4 regions of the Chryseobacterium sp. 2VB genome follow, and region 4 is predicted to be linked to each of the others. Evidence: riboswitches for the same ligand, from Rfam matches in the RefSeq annotation. Region 4 holds a riboswitch; each other region holds the start of a gene.

What was found. Region 4 has a riboswitch for cobalamin ahead of FFS26_RS18140 (acyl-CoA thioesterase). Riboswitches for the same ligand answer to the same signal wherever they lie in the genome.
Region 1: another riboswitch for cobalamin. It lies ahead of FFS26_RS18855 (TonB-dependent receptor plug domain-containing protein); the one in region 4 lies ahead of FFS26_RS18140 (acyl-CoA thioesterase).
Region 2: another riboswitch for cobalamin. It lies ahead of metE (5-methyltetrahydropteroyltriglutamate--homocysteine S-methyltransferase); the one in region 4 lies ahead of FFS26_RS18140 (acyl-CoA thioesterase).
Region 3: another riboswitch for cobalamin. It lies ahead of FFS26_RS10405 (TonB-dependent receptor plug domain-containing protein); the one in region 4 lies ahead of FFS26_RS18140 (acyl-CoA thioesterase).

Annotation. Positions count from the first base shown of each region.
Region 1 is NZ_SCNC01000026.1:30,630-33,800, forward strand. It holds gene FFS26_RS18855 (TonB-dependent receptor plug domain-containing protein) at 1-1,639, opposite strand, end outside; cobalamin riboswitch at 1,671-1,849, opposite strand; gene FFS26_RS18860 (T9SS type A sorting domain-containing protein) at 1,987-3,171, opposite strand, start outside.
Region 2 is NZ_SCNC01000002.1:451,333-454,503, forward strand. It holds gene FFS26_RS04075 (hypothetical protein) at 1-392, shown strand, start outside; gene FFS26_RS04080 (Lrp/AsnC family transcriptional regulator) at 476-937, opposite strand; cobalamin riboswitch at 1,133-1,320, shown strand; gene metE (5-methyltetrahydropteroyltriglutamate--homocysteine S-methyltransferase) at 1,492-3,171, shown strand, end outside.
Region 3 is NZ_SCNC01000009.1:25,861-29,031, reverse strand. It holds gene FFS26_RS10405 (TonB-dependent receptor plug domain-containing protein) at 1-1,606, opposite strand, end outside; cobalamin riboswitch at 1,715-1,900, opposite strand; gene FFS26_RS10400 (transporter) at 1,993-2,940, opposite strand; gene FFS26_RS10395 (cytochrome-c peroxidase) at 2,953-3,171, opposite strand, start outside.
Region 4 is NZ_SCNC01000024.1:23,737-26,907, forward strand. It holds gene FFS26_RS18130 (ATP-binding cassette domain-containing protein) at 194-856, shown strand; gene FFS26_RS18135 (hypothetical protein) at 887-1,687, shown strand; cobalamin riboswitch at 1,722-1,903, shown strand; gene FFS26_RS18140 (acyl-CoA thioesterase) at 2,019-2,402, shown strand; gene FFS26_RS18145 (HD domain-containing protein) at 2,461-3,051, opposite strand; gene FFS26_RS18150 (XAC2610-related protein) at 3,053-3,171, opposite strand, start outside.

The sequences.
Region 1 (3,171 bases), on a different contig from region 4:
TTGTGGTGTAGGTAACACCGTTCAGCTGTCCCTGTGCATAAAACCTGAAGAAACCATATTCGTAATCTATACCGGCATTTCCCCTGTGCATGGGAACGTAAGGTCTCTGCATCTTCGTTTCTTTATCGATAGCTTTTGCATAATAATATGCTGCATTGGCTCTGAATTTATGATTTCCCCAGTGCTTGCTGAAAGACAACTGAGATTCCAGCCCGTAAGATTCGGATTTATTGACATTGTATGCCTGCCAGTATCCCATAGCCGTTGGAAGCCATACAATAAGATCTGTGATGTTCATATAGTAGGGAGACAGAGTAAGTTTGAAATCTCCCGCTTTGAACTCATTGGTCATATCCACCTGAGTAGAGGTTTCCGGTCTCAGATCTTTATTTCCTCCCGGTTCATAATAAATATCATTAAATGAAGGATATCTGAAGTTTTTGGATACGTTAATACTCAGATCATACCATTTTGCGGCGTTCCATTTTCCGGAGAATGAATACATAAAAGGAGACTTTACATCTTCTACAAAATCTTTTTTGAATCCTCCTTCAAAACGCAGATCTTTTGTTGCAAAATACCGCAATAATCCTGAAACAGAACCTATATTCCTGCTGACATTGGATATTCCGCTCTCGTACCCTTCTCCTTTATTAATCTGAAATTCTCCGATGATATTAAAATTCCATTTTGAATTCAGGAAATAATTAAAATCATTTTTAAAGATATAATTCTTCCCGGTTCCTCCACTGGATTTAGGCTGGCTTAACGAACCGAAATACTGAAAATTCTCTTCCGTGTAGGCTGCTTTAAGGGAATTGCTGAACTTCGCTTTGTTCCAGTCCCAAGAAAGAAGACTTCTTACACTTTGAGTTGTATATTTTGTTTTTGTTCCCGTTTCCTCATACACAGGATAATGCTGTGAAGAATCAAAAAACTGGCTTTGCCACGAAACCTTATGATCGTTTGTAATTTTATAGGATGCTCCTACATTGAATGTCGTATTGTAATAATTCCCGTTTCTGTTGATGTAATTCAGATCGCTTACCTTATAATCATTTTCACTTACAGAATAATTTCCGGAGGCTTTAAAACTGAACTTATCATTGCTGTAAGACCCTTTCACAAAATTATTATAGGTATTAAAGGAAGCCACTTCAGAAAATAAAGAACCATGGAAACCTTTATTAAAATCAAGGGTATTATTCAGGTGAATACTTCCCCCGATGGCACCGCTTCCGTACACTACACTTCCTCCACCAGCTTTGATACCGATCTGATCATAGCCGAACAAAGCAATATTATTGATATCTCCCTGCCCTAAAAAATTAGAATTGATATTAATTCCGTTCCACACGAATGCAGTCTGCTGGGCGGTAGTTCCTCTAAAAGAAGGTGAAGACACGGCTCCGCGGCCATTTTCTTTAATAAAAACCTGCGACTGAAACCTCAGAAGCTCCGAAAGATTACCGGAGTTTTTTTCAGCATCTTCTGCTGTAATTGTTTTTACGGGATGAAAAAGTTTCACCCTGTTCATCTGGTTGTCGAAGACATAAATAGTGTCAATGGTTTTCTCTTGTCCAAAAAGAAAACACCCATAAGATGAAAAAAGCAGTACTAAAGATCTTTTTATATCCATACTTTTTTACTTTTCCTCCGAAAGCAATATGTTTTTTAATTATAATCCTGGCAGGTCTCCTGACTTTCGCATTCTGCTCCTTCCCGTTTTTACACAGTGGCGTTTTGCAGAAACTTGTGTTGCGATTTACAGTTGCGGGGACAGTCCGGGAGTTACACCCGATTCCCTTTTCATTCCAAAATACTGGAAACCAAAATTTTTGCAAAGATAGTTTTTTATATGTATTTGCCAAAAACCAGACTTTTCTATACAAAACATGCTATCCTTTTGTTATATACACAAAAAAGAACGGCCGCTTTCAATATTGAAAACAGCCATTCATCCCACTACTTTACTATTTATATATGTTACTTTTTAATAAATTTATAAGACTCCTGTTGTACTCCTTTTACGGAATATTGTAAAATATAATCTCCTTTTGACAGAGATGAAACATCAATCTGTCCTTCTACAGTATCCAATGATTTTACCTTTTGTCCAACCATATTATAAATTTCTGCTTTCTCTATTTTTCCTTTTCCTTTAAAATACAGGATGTCAGCCACTGGATTAGGATAGATACCTGTATTGTTTTTCTCTTTCACAGCATCACTCACCGATAAAAATTCAGAAGTATCCAGGTAAAAAGCAATCATCTGCCCTGAAGCATTCGTCCCTGCCCCGGCAATTTTCTTTCCGTCCTGTGAAATCGCAAGAGGAAGTCCCATTGTTACTCCATTAGTGGCAATTCCTAAAGATGCCGCATAATCATTCAGGTTAATTCTCCCGGCGGCAGAGGTCCAGATAAAGCCTTCTCCTGACATGGGAGGAGCCCCAAATGCTCTGTAATACCCGATCACTTTTTTCCCATCAGCAGAAATCCCGGTGGCACCTCCTTTGAAGCTGAAAGAAGCATTAGGATGCGTTATATAAGTAAGTCCGCTCACAGCATTCCATACATAAGGATTAGGGTTTGCCGAACCTATTATTGTATTTCCGTCTGCAGAAATTCCTCCTGCTTCTCCTACATGATTCCCATTATTATCTGTAATAAAACTTTCCACTCCATCCTGCCATTTTGCTCCGCTTCTTGTTCCGGTTGATTCATCCTGCCAGCCTACGATCACTGTTCCTGCTGCATTGATTGCGTTTGCTCTGGAGCTGCGTCCGGGAACTATACTTCCCAGATCTACCATTCCGTTTACTTCATCCCATTTCACAGCATGCGCATTCGCTGCGGTGAGAAAACCAAGACCAACTATAGTATTTCCATCAGTCGACATTCCCCAGGTAGAGCTTACGCTGCCATCCCATCCTGTAGGTACAAGCCCGCCTCTGTTTACCCATGTGGCCGTAGCGACATCATAGGTAGATATTTCATTGAATCCTGTTGCGGCATTGGTAACGGAGGACGATATTTTGGTTCCGTCATTCGAAACAATGGTTCTGCCTGCAGCCGGATATCCATTTGTTATAGAACCTATCTGTACGAGCCCTCCTGCAGCATTCCATTTATATATACTTCCTGCACTGGTGTGCAAGCTTACTACTCC
Region 2 (3,171 bases), on a different contig from region 4:
CGTTGAACGTAAAAACTGTTTTTTATGAAGATGCCAACGAAGAAAAATATGCAAAATGGCCTATGAAAACAGGACTGGAGCTTTATTGCAGCCTGGGAAAAGACAATAGTATCAATGAGATGTTTTTTGTGACTTCAGACAATAAACCTGTCATTGTGGAAGGACTTCCTTTTGGTCTTGTTCTGAATAAAAGTACATTACAGGACAGTAAAACGAAGTTCGGTAAGTACAATGCCAAAATACAAAAATCAGGAGCAGACAGTGAATTTCCTGGAGGGTCAAAACTGGTTTTTAAAAAAGGGAAACATTATACAACATTGCTTTTCGACAGTAAGAACCTGTTAAAATCAATAGGTTTAACAACAGAACTTAGGGATCCGGCTGCCAATTAAGTACTAAAAAACAAAATAATAATAGTATCCGTCATTATTGACGGATTTTTTTATCCTCAGACGGCGTTAACTTTAAAAGAAATCTATATCGTCAGTCCATGGTTGTTTTTTACCTCAGCCATCACAAAAGTACTGTGTGTGCTGCCGATAGAATCTACGGATCCCAGCTTGTTAAATACAAAATCCTGATAATGCTTCATATCCCGCACCTGGACTTTCAGAAGGAAATCAAAATCTCCGGAAATATTGTAACATTCCGCAACTTCTTCAATTTCTAAAATTTCTTTTACAAAATCATACCCCACAGACCGGTCGTGAATTTTAAGTTTGATCTGGCAGAAAACCGTAAATCCGCGGTTCAGTTTTTCAGCATCAAGAACTGCTGCATATCTTTTAACAAAACCTTCCTGCTCAAGCCTTTTTACCCTTTCAAAAACCGGTGAAGTAGAAAGGTTCACTTCTTTAGCGAGCTCTTTAACGGTGAGTTTGGCGTTTTTCTGGAGGAGCCTGAGCAGCTGTACATCCTTATCATCGAGTTGTTCCACAGAATATTATTCTTTTAAATGATTAAAACAGTCAAATATAAAGAATTATATGCTTTTATTTTTAATTCCTGAAGTTTAATTTGCTTAATTATTTGTTTCTAGTTGTGGTTTTATTCTGTATTAATAATTTTACACAAAATTAAAAACTTTTACTGATAACCTTTGTTAAAGGTAAAAATACAGTTCTTTACAGATACTTCATCAAACAGGAAAGGTTTTACTTAAGGTAGATTAATAGGGAATCGTGTGAAAATCACGAGCTGTCGCGCAACTGTAAGTAAACACACCAAAAGTTTCTGTCCTTGCAGATCCACTGCCAAAAGCGGGAAGGATGACGGAAACTGTTACAAGTCAGGAGACCTGCCTTTACTGAATTGACAATGCTTTCGCGGGCTGAAGCTTTGGGTCATACAGATGGTGTATCAGATTTTGTATTTTCTTCTGAAGGGAAATACATTGTCTGCTATGTCACTATTTCCTGAAACTTTTTCCGCAAAACATAACGAAGCATTGTAAAGGACTTCCCAATAAGTTTAATTAAAAAGTTTAAAAAAATGCAAACTCACATTCTTGGCTATCCGCGTATTGGTAGCAAAAGAGAACTCAAAAAAGCCTGCGAGCAGTACTGGTCAGGTAAAATCCTTTTGGAAGAACTTCTGAACACCGGAAGAACTCTCTGCAGTCAAAACTGGAATATCCAGAAAGAAGCAGGAATAGATCTTATCCCATGTAATGATTTTTCATATTATGATCAGGTATTGGATATGAGTCTTGTCGTAGGTGCCATTCCAACAAGGTACCATGAAGTGGTGCTTAAAAAAAACAATACTGAGCTGGATCTTTACTTTGCTATGGCAAGAGGATATCAGAAAGACGGATTGGATATCACTGCCATGGAAATGACCAAGTGGTTCGATACCAACTATCACTACATCGTTCCGGAATTTTATAAAAATCAACAGTTTAAGCTGAGCTCAGACAAAATTTTCAATGAATTTGCAGGAGCAAAACAAGCGGGAATCAATGCAAAACCGGTGATTATCGGACTGGTTTCTTATCTGTTATTAGGAAAAGAAAAAGAAGAGGGATTTGATAAGCTGGATTTGGCAGTAAATCTTCTTCCAGTCTATACCGAGATTTTAACCAAACTTCAGGATCAGGGTGCGGAATGGATTCAGTTTGATGAACCTTTTATGGCATTGGATTTAACAGAGAAAGCCAAAGAAACTTATCGTTATGTGTATGCCGAAATCAGAAAACGTTTCCCGAAACTGAAATTTATTGTGGCTTCCTATTTTGACGGATTAAAAGACAATACTTCACTTGCCGTTTCACTTCCTGTCAATACATTGCATGTTGATCTGGTTAGAAATCCTGAGCAGCTGGATGATATTCTGAATGTTATTCCGGACAGTTTAAACCTTTCATTAGGATTGGTTGACGGTAGAAATATCTGGAAAAATGATTATGAAAAATCCTTGTCTTTCATCAGAAAAGCGGTTGAAAAATTAGGATCTGAAAGGATTTTCATTGCACCATCATGCTCATTGCTTCATTCACCTTGTGACCTTGATTTTGAAACCAGTCTTAATCCTGAAATTAAAAAATGGCTGGCTTTTGCAAAACAAAAAGTAAAGGAAGTCGTAACGCTTAAACAACTGGCATCCGGAACGGAAAATGAACAGGTTCTTGAAGCATTTGAAGAAAATAAAAAAGCAATTGAAAGCAGAAGAACTTCTTCTCTTATCCATAATGATCAGGTAAAACAGAGAGTAAATTCAGTTACTGAAAAAGATGCTCAGAGAATAAATACTTTCAAAATCCGTAAAGAAGAACAGCAGGAAGTATTGCAGCTACCTTTATTTCCAACCACTACAATCGGATCATTCCCGCAAACCACAGAAGTAAGAAGCTGGAGAGCAAAATTTAAAAAAGGAGAGCTTACTGCAGAACAATATGATACTTTATTGAAACAGGAAACGCAGAGAACAATCCGCTGGCAGGAAGACATCGGAATTGATGTATTGGTTCATGGAGAATTTGAGCGAAACGACATGGTGGAATATTTCGGGGAACAGTTGGAAGGATTTGTATTCACTAAAAACGGTTGGGTACAAAGCTACGGAAGCCGTTGTGTGAAACCTCCTGTCATCTTCGGTGATGTTTCCCGCCCAACTCCGATGACGGTGTACTGGTCTCAATATGCCCAATCTCAGACTAAAAAATGGGTAAAA
Region 3 (3,171 bases), on a different contig from region 4:
CACCAATGATTTCAACCAATCCAAGATTCATCATCAGCCAGCGGAACATGCTTCCGTTCGGAGCTGCCACAATTTTATCCTGTACTTTATTGTAGTAACCGTCTACTTTAGCATAAAATGTTTTAAGGAAACGGTTGTTATAATTCTTCTGATAAGTAAATCCTACATCATATTGATTGGTGAATTCCGGTTTCAGGTAGGTATTTCCGATATTGGTATAATACAAATCATTGAAGGTTGGAAGTCTGAAAATTCTTTTATAGAAAGCCCTTAGAGTAAGCTCCGGAATTTTTTCCGGCTGATAGCTCATAAACACCGCAGGTGTCCACTCTCTGGCATCTCCCGGTCTTTTATTTTTTCTTACTTCTTCAAAAGTAAAGGTTCCTAAAAGGCTTCCCATAATTTTGAATCTGTTCAACTGATAGGTTGTTGCTAATGCGACCAATGTAGTGTAGCGGGTAGGATAAGAAAAGTTATCCAGATTCGCGTCCAGATTATTGTACTGAAAATCTCCACTCAGGCTGACATCCCAATTGGGAGTGATTGAGTAAATATTGGAAGAGGAAAGATAAAGTTCCCTTTGGATATAGGTGTTATCGGTATAAATAATAGACTGCGAACGAACTGTGTCCATGAAATGGGTATAATCGTAAGCAAATTTTGCTTTAAGCTGTGTTTCAAATTTCGGGAACAGTTTTTTTCTCAGATTGGCCTGTACGAAATAATTTTCATCTGAAAGTCTCGCTCCTCTTCCGCCAAAGCGACCATTCACAATGGGAGCCGGCATTCCACGATCTGAAATATAACCATACCCTCTGATATTCCAGCTTCCATTATTTAAAGTTCCGTTGAAAGAAGTTTCAAACCGTTTTGCTTTGATATCTGAGTCCTGTCTTTTAGCGATGGTATCGTACGCCTGCTGCCCATCAGGATATTTCTTCGCGTACCGGAACCTGTAAATTCCGTCACTCTGCATAAATTCTCCGCTGAAGCTGGCAGAAATCTTGTCTGAAATTTTCTGTTCCAACCGGAATGAAGGATTAAAGAGATCAATAGATGCACTTTTTGCTCTTATCACCAAATTGGTTTTTCTTGGTCCTTTAAATATGGGTGTTTTAGGCTGTAAATAGATAGACCCCGAAGAGCCAAAGTCCTTTGCTGGCTGAAAAATTTCACTTTTCTGTCCGTTATACAACGATATTTCTTCCAGATCATCCAAAGAGTACCTCCCCAGATCTACCAGTCCGTTTTGAGCATTTCCTAATTGAATTCCATCATAAAAAACCCCTACATGCTGGCTTCCCATGCTTCGGATGTTGATGGTTTTCAAACCACCCAATCCTCCGTAATCTTTAATCTGAACGCCTGAAAAATACCGTAGTGCATCTGCAACAGAATGGCTGTTCAGTCTTTCCAGCTGTTCTCCCTGCAGGGTTTGTGCCGGAAGGATTTCTTTAAAATTCTTTTTATAAAGGTTGATTCCTTTAATGGTCTCTTCCTGAAGACTGTCTTTTTTCTTGGTTTGGGAAAACAAAAGTTGAGATGTGATCACCAATATTGTGAAAACAGCTTTATGAATTGCAGAAGTAGTTAGTTTTGCCGCCATTAGCTCATTTAAGGTAATGAAGACGCTAATGGGTATAAGAATACAACGACAAAGCACAGCGGTCACTGCACAGAATCATTGATGTCCTAAGCTTTATTCCACGAAAGCGTCAAACGATTATTGTCTGGCAGGTCTTCTGACTTACTCCATTTTTGAAATCCTTCCCATTAAAAAATAGTGGATATATTCTTCAAAAACTTTGGTGCGGAGCTTACAGCAGCGGGTCTGTCCCGGATTTTCACCGGATTCCCTTTTAAGAGCTTTTTACGGCTCACCAAATTCCGGCAAAGATAAATAATTATTCCTAATCCCCAACTAAAATCATGATTTATAAACAATTAAAGCTCCCGAAGGAGCTTTAACATGATTTCAACAAGGGTTTCTTTTTAAATTCCAATATTCAGAAAAATACTGAATCTTGATTTGGCTTCAATATCTCCTCCCGCCAGGCGCGTGTACATGGGAAGCATGACTTCACTTCCCAGGCTCAGCTTTTTATAAGAGGCTTCAAAACCTAATTTTCCGTACAAAGCACTTCCTGCAGTGTTCGGCAATGCTTCATCAAACTGTTTATTCTGAGCATAAACTTCTCCCTGAACTCCAGTTTTTACAGAGAATATAGATTTTTCATTTCCTGCAACCTGATAAAAACCTGTTGCTGCATAGTTCCATTGGTTTCCAAAACGGTAATTTTTCCTGTTCTCTGTTTTAATGGTATAATCTGTATTCACCAGTACGGCTACTTTATTTTTCTGAAACTTATAATTCAAAGCCGCCTGATAATCCCAGCTTCCGGTTCCCAGCTGAAAGCTTGGGTTGACACCGGATGCTCCTTTTTCATCAAACTTCCCTAGTGGAATTTTCACTCCCAGCCCTCCGCTCAGATAATGGAAATTATCTTTGGAACTCATCAACTGGTAAATTCCCATCAGGTTTAAATCTCCTATTCCATTGATTCTGACATCTCCCTGCATGGTTTTCTTTTTATGAAAATGGAATGGAAGGCTCGCATAAACACTCAGTTTTTTAGTCAGTGGAATTTTCCCCCAAAGTTGCAGCGTATTGAAATACTGATCCTGGGTAAGATCTTTTACAAATAAGTTCTCTTTCGCTTTATAATGCTGCGCAAAGTATTTGATCCCGATAAACTGCGGATTCAGTAAAGATTCAAAGCCGGAAGATCCGTTTCCTGCTGCACAGCCGCAAGCATCACAGTCATCATCAAAATCGAATCTGTTAAGCGTTTCGGGAGCAATATAAGCACTGTCTCTGATGGTTTTTGCCTGATACTGACTAAACACGATCAAACTTACTATCAATATAATCTTCTTCATGTTTTTTATAAATTATTCTGCAAATTTTGGATTGGATATAAAACTTTTATCCGATAATGTTTTCAGGAACGCAATGATCGATTGTTTTTCCTGGCTGTTCATAGCAATTCCTATGTGACCATTCTGTTTAAGCTGAGGATCAAGATTGGCATTATCTTCCACCTGATCCGAATAGAAATTAAGTACCGCTTCTAAGGTGTAAAATCTTCCGTCATGCATATAAGGTGCGGT
Region 4 (3,171 bases):
GTTTATCCTCTTTCAATATTGAGAACTTTGGATTGAGTTTTCTTTTAATATCTCCTGTCCTTCATTATTTTATATATGAACTCAGATTTAAAAGCGAATATTACTTTTATGCCAATTCAGGCTTTTCAAGGATGTTTCTCTGGACAGGAACAATAGTATCGGGGATTATTGTAAAAATTATAACATTATTTTTATGAGCAGACTGCATGTTGATAGCGTAACCAAATCTTTTAATGAGAGAAAAATTCTGCAGGATATTTATATAGGATGCGAAACAGGACAAATCATAGGCCTGCTGGGCAGAAATGGTGCTGGAAAATCAACATTATTAAAAATTATTTTTGGAACTGTCAGTAGTGATACCCAGTTTATAAGATACAATGACAAAGTTCTGAAAAGTATTTCCGACAGAAAAAACAGAATTGCTTACTTGCCACAAGATCTTTTTTTACCCAAAAATATAAAAATAAAAAACCTGGTTCCTCTTTTTTGTAATCAAAAGAATACTGAGCTGCTTTTTACATCAGAATTCGTACAGCCTTTCCTTCATGAAAAGCCTAAAAATCTTTCCAAAGGTGAACAGAGAATTATTGAAACTTTGATGATTATTTATTCTGAAGCTGATTTTGTTTTACTGGACGAACCTTTCCATAGCCTTTCTCCGAAAATTTCTGCAGCATTGAAAGCTGCAATCATTGAACAGTCTGCGTATAAGGGATTCATTATTTCTGATCATAATTATCAGGAAGTTCTTGATATTTCACACCAAATATTTCTTTTGCGTGAAGGCTATCTGAAACAAATACAAGATTTAAATGAACTGCAATGGTATAATTATCTTCCGAAAAGCATTTAATTTATATATTTGAGGGATCAAAAAATTTTCATGATGACTTTCATAAACAAAGCATTCTATTTATCCGCTTTCAGTATTTTATCTATTGCTTTTGTAAAAGGACAGACTAAAGTTCCTTTTGGAGTGGTAAAAGCTGAAGAAGGATATGCCAACGTACGTGTACATAAAGACGATTATCGAAAAATTGTAGATAAGATCCGTATGCGTAAAGGCGATGTATTCGTTTATGTAAAGCCAGCTCCTGGAGAAACAGAATGGATATGGATCAAATATCCTGAGAAACAGGATGACGACAAGCCTTTTGTGCGTTATGAAACTCTTGATAAAGAAGGAATGGTGAATAAAGGACGTATTGCCTATGTAGACCAGCTTCCCGCCTATACTCCATCCAGATCTAAAAACGGAAGATCCCTGATTTTCACAGACAATTCTGATCCTAAGATTCCTACTGCCCAAAGAAGCAAAGTGGTGATTGATATTTATCCTTCCAATGCAGGATACCGTAAAAAGGAAAAAGATGCAGATGGAAAAATTCTTACGATTGATAAAGTAAAACCATGGGGAATTGGAAATGATCTTCCTGAAGGAATGACCGAAATCAAATCCATCAGAGTGCAGCAGCCCGGAAGAGGTTCTGTTTTTGTAAGAGAGGCCATCAAAAACATGTTCCAGCCTACCATGGATTTTGAGAACATCGGAGTAACTTCTCTCGACAATGATAATATTTTCCTTTATATGATCAATGGTTCAGGAGAAAACAGATATACAACACTCTGGACAATTAAGAAGGGAAGAGTAATCAGCCAGATTATTTATCATAATCCGGAATAAATTCATTATTTTTGCATTCGAAAAGTTTTTACGCTTATTCATCACAGAAATTGGTTCTGCATCACTGCAGATTAAAAGGGAACCGTGTGAAAATCACGGACTGTCGCGCAACTGTAAAGTAACTGAAGTCTTTATCAAAGATCCACTGTGCGAGGCATGGGAAGGAGATAAATGATGTTACAAGTCAGGAGACCTGCCTTTTTCTTAAACATGTAACTTTCGCGATTTGAAGTTGTATTGATCTGATGGATTGTTTCAGGAGTTCTATCAATTCCTGTCATTATTCTGTTGTTTTAGTATCCTTTCATTTCGCTTTAATTAATAATGATATATGACTACAGAAGAAAGAATTGAAGCATCCGAAACCAGAATCTTTAAAGCGGTTTTTCCTAACACAACCAATCATTACGATACCCTTTTTGGAGGTACTGCGATGCAGCTGATGGATGAAGTAGCTTTTATCACCGCAACCCGTTTTGCCAGAAAAAGAGTGGTAACCGTGAGCAGTGATAAAATTGATTTCAAAAAACCTATTCCTGCCGGAACTATTGTGGAACTGATCGGAAAAGTTTCATACGTGGGAAAAACCAGTATGAAGGTGAATGTTGAAATTTACACTGAACAGATGTACTCCTATGAAAGAGAAAAAGCTATTGTAGGTGATTTTACTTTTGTAGCCATCGACGAATTCAAAAAACCAATCCAGATACTATAAATTATAAAAAATTCGGGCGGCCTTTGGCCGCCCGAAGCTTTAAATATTTTCATTGACATTATTTCAATACCTTTTCTGTTTCCAGACTTCTGTTCAATAAAAGTTCAAAAGCCTCTCCCATTTCGTCTGATGCTCTGCTGATTGCATTTTCAAGCATATTCCGGATCTGTCTTTCCGTCACTCCGGCTTCTGTCCAGCTCTTTCCTGTAGTATGGGAATTTAAAATAAACGGCATAATTCTATCGATTCCACAGGCAAAAATAGCATCCGGAGTTTTCTCTTCTTCAAACTCGAGCCACAGGTTAAAAAATTCTGTACGTAAAGGCTCATCCAGAATTCCAAAGATCTTTTGGGCTGAAGCTTTTTCTCTTTCAAATTTCCCTACCATAGCTTTTTCATCAAAAATAAAAGTGTCTCCGGCTTCTATTTCCACAAGATCATGAATGGAAAGCATTCTTATCACTCTTAACAAATCAATATCAGCCCGGTTTTTAGCATATGGATAAAGGATCTGGGCAAGAATAATGATCTGCCAGGAATGTTCAGCCGTATTCTCTCTCCGGGAATCGTCTGCATTATAATTTCTTCGTTGTACATTTTTAAGCGCATCTACTGCCAGAATAAAATCTATCTCTTTCTGAATTTTCATCTTACTTTTTATTTCTGTTATATTGATCTGCCGGATATACCTTTGTTCTGGTAATCCATTTATTATTGATCTTTTCTTTCGTTATAACCTTTACCTGATCCTCATTGGTCATATCTTCCT